One region of the Aminomonas paucivorans DSM 12260 genome, then DNA from elsewhere that is predicted to be linked to it. Evidence: riboswitches for the same ligand, from Rfam matches in the RefSeq annotation. Region 1 holds a riboswitch; the other holds the start of a gene.

Region 1 (3,402 bases):
ACGCCTTCGTGGCCAGCGGCTATTTCGACGTCCAGGAGGTGGCGAAGAGCTACGGGGAGATGAACGAGGCGGTGGAAAGCGGGCGCTGCAAGGTGGGCATCGCCTTGCCCCCGGATTTCGCCTCCCGTCTGGGGCGGGGGGAGCCCGGGGAGGTTCAGGTGGTGGTGGACGCCTCGGACTCCATGTCCGCCTCCTCCGCCATCGCGGCGGCCCAGATGCTGGGGATGGTGCGTTCCCAGCGGGTGCAGGCCCGGACCCTCCAGTCCCTGGGGATCCGGGGGGCGCGGGGGACCTACGACGTACGGGTCCGGTCCTGGTACAACCCGGATTTCGTCTCCTCCTGGTACATGGTGCCGGGGATCCTGGGGGTGATCCTCATCATGACCCTGGTGATGGTCACCTCCATGGCCATCGTCCGGGAGCGGGAGCTGGGGACCCTGGAACAGCTTCTGGTGACCCCCGTCCACCCCTGGGAGCTGCTGGTGTCCAAGATCGTGCCCTACATCTTCATGGGCTACGCCCAGACCACCCTGGCCCTCGCGGTGGGGGTGCTGGTGTTTCGTCTGCCCGTCCGGGGGAGCCTGGGGCTGTTCTACGCCCTCATGTCCTTCTACATCGTGGCCTCCCTGGCTCTGGGCATCCTCATCTCCAGCGCCGTGAAGACCCAGATGCAGGCCATGCAGCTGTCCTTCTTCATTTTCCTCCCCAGCGTGCTGCTGTCGGGGTTCATGTTTCCCCGGGAGGCCATGCCGCCGTTCTTTCGCGCCCTGGGGGCCCTGCTCCCCATCACCCACTTTTTGGTGATCGCCCGGGGAATCATCCTCAAGGGGCTGGGGATCTCCTTCCTCTGGGCTCCCGTGGGGGTCCTCCTGGCCTTCATCGTCGTGGTCTTCACCCTGAGCGTGCTGCGCTTCCACACCAAGTTGGAATGAGGATGCGTCCTCCCCCTGCCTCGGTGTATCCTTGCGGGAGAACGGCCAAACGGGGGGATGTTCATGAGGGCATGGAGAGGTCTGATCCTGGCGGCCCTGGCGATCCTTGGCGGAAGCCTCCGCGCGGAGGCGGTGGATTGGGGCGGGCTTCATTGGAGCTGGAACGCCCCGGAGGGGGGGCGCTACGAGGTCCTTCCCGGGGCCAAGCTGAGCCTCAAGGCCCCCTTCGGCTCCCGGCTGGCCCCCTTTCGCCGGGAGAGCGCCCTGCTCTTCACCCGGACCGTTCCGGACAACGATTTCAACCTGCGGACCCGGGTGCGCATCGCCGGGGAGGATCGGGTCTCCGGCAGCGCCTACGGCCTGATCCTGTGGAACGGGGCGGTGGATCGGGGGAAGGCTCAGTGGATCGCCTTCGGCCCTGAGAACCGGGGAGAGGGGACCCTCTCCGTCCGGGGGTGCTGGAAGGGCGGGGCGGACGGCAAGAAGGTCCTGCTGAAGCTGCCCTACTCCCGACCGGGGGTCTCCCTCCAGGTGCTGCGTCGCGACCGGAACACCTACGTCTTCTCCTTCGCTCCGGAGGCGGGGGACGGCTGGGTGGAGGCGGGGCGGCTCTCCTGCCCGGTGGTCTTCGACCGGGTGGGGTTCTTCGTGGAGTCCGATCAGGACGAGGCGACGCTGGTCTTCTCGGAGTTCGACTGGCGCATCGCCGTGGGCAGTCAGGGCGAATAGGGCTGCCCGCCGGGGCGGGCTTGCCAGGTTCGGGGGTTTTTTGGTAAGGTTCCGTCATCACAAAAGAGTTGGGCCTCCGAGCCCGGGCAGCCTAAAGGGGAAACCCCATGGCGCCGGGACGTTAGGGTGCAGGGGGAAACCGCTGTGCCTCCCTTTCGGAAAGGAGGAACCGGAACGATGCGTCGGGCCGGCTCCTTGCCATGGGGGCCGGCCCTTTTGTGAGCGTACCCTCTCATTGGAGGGGGAAGGTCCCCCAACCTTCCCCCTCCCCCCTTGTTGGACGCATCGTTTCCTCCATGGCCAAGGGAGGGGACTGTTGGTGCGATACTTTATCGGCTTCGACGACACGGACATCCTGGAGGCGGACCGGGGTACCGGCAAGTTGGCTCGTTGGTTTGCCTGCTCCCTCCCCGAAGGGTTCCGTTCCCTGGGGGTGCTGCGCCAGCAGCTCCTGGTAGACCCCCGCATTCCCTACACGTCCCACAACAGCGCCGCCTGCGTTGTGGCGGAGTCGGAGGACCCCGAGAGCGTCCCTCTTCTGGTGGAGGCTGCCGTCGGGCATCTGGCGACGCACTTTCTGGAAGGGAGCGACCCGGGGCTTTGCGTGGCCTCCGAGGTGGCGGACTGGGCGTGCCTGGAGGATTTCGGGCGACGGGCCGCCGGGGAGGTGCTTTCCCAAAAGGCGGCCCGGGAGGCGGCCCGGGGGGTGCATCTGTCCGCCCACGGGGGTACCGGGGACGGGATCATCGGGGCCCTGGCGGCGGTGGGGCTCACCCATCGGGGCTGGACCGGGCGGTACGTGGAGTTCGGCGGGCTGAGGGAGATCCCGCAGGAGGTCTCGGTGGGGGAACTTGCCGCCCGGGGCATCCGGGTGGCGCCGCTGGATCGGGACGCCACGGTCCCTCGGGAGGCGGACCGGGTGCTCCACGAGGGGTGGCTTCGCCCTCGCCTGCTGGGGGGGGTGCCGGTGCTCCCCGTGACCCCGGAAGGGCCGGGATGCTGGCGTTTTGCCGATCCCCGGAGGCGGGCTCCCGATGGGGGTAAGGCGCAGGGATGAGGCGAGAGCGCCTTGGGTTTGACGTGTCGGTGGTGTATTCTGGTAGAGCGACGCAATCCTAGAAAAGAGGGGGTCGTCTCATGAAAGGGACCATTTTCTACCGGGAACGGCGGAAGATCGAGGAAGGGGAGCGCAAGCCCCGCTTCCGGGTGGTGGCGGTGTCGGGGGCGGACCTGAAGGTCTTCGCCACCCACCTCCGCATGGAGGAACTCCGGGCCCTGGCGGCGGCGGTGGGGGCGGAACTGATGCCCCTGGAGGCCGGAGGCGGGGAGGAAGGGCACGAGCACCGGCGCAAGAAGAACGGCTGCTGCGAGCAGTAGTCGCGAGGGGGAGGGGGCCGGAGTCCCCTCCCCCGGGAACGCTTCGGAGGGAGGATCGGCCATGTCCCTGGTTCGGGACCGAGACGGCAAACGACTGCACATCAAGAGCGTTCTCATGGGGGAAAGTCTGGTCTCCCGAGATCTTCCGGACAAGCTCCACCTGGCGCCCCAGGCCCGCCTCTTTCCGGACGTGAACGTCCTCAAGATCGGCGGCCAGTCCATCTGTGACCGGGGGGCCAAGGCGCTCCCGGGGATCATCCGGGAGCTGGTGGCGGCCAAGTCCCGGCACCGGATGCTCCTGACCACCGGGGGCGGCACCCGGAGCCGCCACATCTACACCATCGGCCTGGAGCTGGGGATGCCC
Region 2 (3,402 bases), 470 kb from region 1:
CAGCTCACCCCTCCGACCGCATCCGGGCCGTGCTCTTCGATCACCTCCTTGAATCGGGATGCCACCAGGCCGAGGGCTTCGTCCCAGCTGGCTTCACGGAAGGTGTCTTCCGGGCTTTTCTTTTCCCCTTTCCGGATTCGGATGAGGGGTTTGGTGAGGCGTTCGTCGGAGTAGATGAAGTCGTAGCCGAAGCGCCCCTTGACGCACAGACGTCCCCGGTTGGGCATGCCGTCGGGGGTCCCGGTGACCCGGGTGATCTGGTCGCCCTTCATGTGGAGGTCCAGCTGGCAGCCCACCCCGCAGTAGGGGCAGGTGGTGCGGACGACCTGGGTCTGCCACGACCGTCCCTGGCCGATGGTTTTTTTCTCCACCAGGGCGCCCACGGGACAGGCCTGGACGCACTGGCCGCAGAAGACGCAGTCCGAATCCTCCAGCTTCACCCCCACCGGCGGGTTGATGGCGGTGTGGATGCCCCGGTGCTGGAAGTCGATGGCGTGGTAGCCCGACTGCCAGTCGCAGGACCGGACGCACCGGCCGCAGAGGATGCACTTGTTCATGTCCCGGACGTAGAAGGGGTTCGTGTCGTCCAGGGGGATGTCCGTGTTCACGTCGCCCTCGTCCCGCAGGGGGGACTTTTCGATGCCCAGCTCGTAGGCCAGATCCTGCAGGGTGCAGCGACCGTTGGATTCACAGGAGAAGCAGTCCAGGGGATGGCGGATGAGGATCATTTCCACCACCGCCTTGCGGGTGGCGATGGCCTTGGGGCTGTGGGTGAGCACCCCCATGCCGTCGGTGAGGGGAGTGGTGCAGGCCGGCAGAAGCTTGGGGTTGTTCTCCACCTCCACGAGACAGACGCGGCAGGCGCCGCTGGGTGGCAGGGCCGGGTGGTCGCACAGGGACGGGATGTGGATGCCGTTGGCTCGTGCGGCCTGCATGATGGTCATGCCCGGTTCTGCGGTGATGGTTTTCCCGTTGATTCTTGCTGTGATGGGATTGGAACCCATGAACCAAAACTCCTTTCCTTGGAAGATTCCTCAACTGCGCGCGGAAAAGGCGCATCCAGGGTAAGAGCACGCGTCGCAGCTCCTGCACAATCCCCCCCTTCCCCAACGTCGGACCTCTTCTCCCGTGGGAGGAGTGCCCGCATAGAGACGATCCAGAAGGACGTCCAGGGACGTCCGTTGTGCAAAAACCGCCGAGGCGGGAACGCCTACGAGGAATGCCTCCCCTTTCTGGGCAAGCATCAGGTTGGCCCCCGGAATCAGGGGGACCCTTCGGAAAACCACCCGGTCGCAGAGGGAGCGGATGGCCCGAGGTGTCTGGTCGTCCGCATCCACGCTCATGCCTCCGGTGCACAGGACGATCCGGGCCCCCTTGTCCAGCCACGCGGCGACGGCCCGGGCGATCTCGGAGGCGTCGTCGGGGCAGAGGGTGTGTCCCATCAGGGGAGCGCCGTAGGGTACGAGTTTGGTTTGCAGCTTGGGCAGGAAGGCGTCCTGCACCAGCCCTTCGTAGATCTCCCGCCCCGTGGTGACCAGGGCGGTGGGGAAGGGGTTCCAGGGCAGAACGGAAAGGGGGGCCACCCCCAGCACGCGGTCCACCTGTTCTCTTTGGACGGCCAGGGGGCCGATGCGGAAGGCCGCCGTCAGGGTCCCGAGGCTCACGGCGGTCCGGTTGGCCCGGGTGGTGAAGATCCAGTCGGGGTCCTGGTTGATGAAGTCCACGTCCTCGTCCCGAAAGTGCAGCAGGCCGGGACGGGTCGCCGTGAGGGTGCATTTCCCCTCCTCAGGTCCGCGAAGCTCCAGCCCTTCCCCTTGGACCCTTCGTCCCAGGAGGAGCGCTGCCTCGTCCTCGTGGACCTCCTCCGGGTCCAGCATCAGAAAGCGGATGTGGGACTTGCCCATGCGCAGGAGGAGGGGCACGTCCTCCTGCGCGATGCGGTGCCCCCTGCGGAAGCGGGCGCCCTTGAATCCCCCCACGGGATCGATGAGGGTCAAGTCATGGGAGAGGATTCTGCCGACGGCCTGCTCGACCGGGAGGGTTTCAGTCTTCACGTGTCTTCACCGCGATTCCGCCTTTCCATAAAAAAAGGGACCGTGCCCCATGCAAGGAGCACAGTCCCCCTACGTCAAGACGCAGGTGTGCGGCTCTCCTTGCCAAACAAGGGAGGCGTGCCCGTTTCCAGACACACCCTATCGGCCGCACACCACGGACACGGGGCCCGACAGGCAATGCGGCTCGGAGGCGCTCTATGGGGTCTCCCCCTGGGGGGAGACTTGGGGTCTTCGGTCGAGTACAGGAAGTTCCCCGCCGCCGAGGAGTTTTCTCGCGAACCGTCCTCCGCCGGATGTCCGCCGCAGAACGGAAAGCCGCCGCGCCCCGGGGGCACCAACCCCGGAGTCTGCCTCGGTGCTTCGGGAGTGCAGGCTGCGCATCCTCCCCCCTGTGGTTCTCGCGGAGGATAGGCCGCAGGCCATTCACAACACAGAGCCATCTTCATTCAGACTTGGTGGGCGTGTCAAGCATATCTGTGAAATATGTCACTGGAGGCCGGTTTCCTGGGGGAGAGGAAACCTTCGGGATCGGGTTGCGCCAAACCCCGATCGAGAGGGGGATCGTGGGTCGAGTGAAGGAGTCCCGTCATGGGGAACGGGATTGCCTCGGAGGTTTCCGATGGGCCCAAGATGTCCTTTTTCGTCTCGGGATTCGGAAAAGCGAGAGCTGGTGCCAAGAAGCACAAACCGGAGGTCCTGTGTGCGACGGGCCTGGCCGGGGAGAAACCGGATCGGACCGAGAGGATCCTGTCCCCTGTTTTGTGCAGAGCAGCGGAAAGGGCGGGGCCTTTTTTCTTTCGCGGAGAACCGGAGGTTTCTTGTGCAAGAACAGGGGGGGCTTTCTTTGCCCTTGCCCCTTCCGGGAAATTTGTGCATAATATATCCAAATGTCGTGGCCGCACGTTCCTCTTGCCCCGAGCTCTTTTCGGGCGAGCCGGCCTACGTTCCCCCATTGCCGACGCCGTATCCCCGCTTTCCGTCCTTTTTCGAGCGCGAAAGGGAGAGGGTTCGTTTGCATATCTTGTGAATTTTAGGTCGACCGGGTCCCGTGGGGGACCCACCCTGGGCTGGGACAGCCCTGGCAGCGTGTGCAGGATCCACGGGGATCCTGGGGCGAAGGAGGGCCTTCGCCGGAGTTCTCAAATCCTTTTTCTCATTGCTCGGCATTCCAACAAGGGTCGTTACTCCCCAAACGGGGAGGGAGGTCTGTTCCCCGGGAGCGGTTCCCCTGGGAACAGGCTTTGGCGTGTTTTGTCCTGCCTGCGGACTTCAAGGGAGTGCGCAGGAGAAGATGGGAGGTCTGTCATGAAGGTTCAGGAGGAGATTCTCGGCTGCTTCGACGCATGGA

The links. A riboswitch is a leader RNA that binds a small molecule or an ion and turns the genes downstream of it on or off. The one in region 1 is predicted to bind molybdenum cofactor.
Region 2: another riboswitch for molybdenum cofactor. It lies ahead of APAU_RS01150 (molybdopterin-binding protein); the one in region 1 lies ahead of APAU_RS03215 (hypothetical protein).

The regions. Positions count from the first base shown of each region.
Region 1 is NZ_CM001022.1:726,400-729,801, forward strand. It holds gene APAU_RS03205 (ABC transporter permease) at 1-932, shown strand, start outside; gene APAU_RS03210 (hypothetical protein) at 996-1,661, shown strand; molybdenum cofactor riboswitch at 1,724-1,843, shown strand; gene APAU_RS03215 (hypothetical protein) at 1,978-2,718, shown strand; gene APAU_RS13505 (hypothetical protein) at 2,799-3,038, shown strand; gene APAU_RS03225 (amino acid kinase family protein) at 3,100-3,402, shown strand, end outside.
Region 2 is NZ_CM001022.1:254,501-257,902, forward strand. It holds gene fdhF (formate dehydrogenase subunit alpha) at 1-1,004, opposite strand, end outside; gene APAU_RS01150 (molybdopterin-binding protein) at 1,035-1,997, opposite strand; molybdenum cofactor riboswitch at 2,150-2,244, opposite strand; gene APAU_RS01155 (SgcJ/EcaC family oxidoreductase) at 3,360-3,402, shown strand, end outside.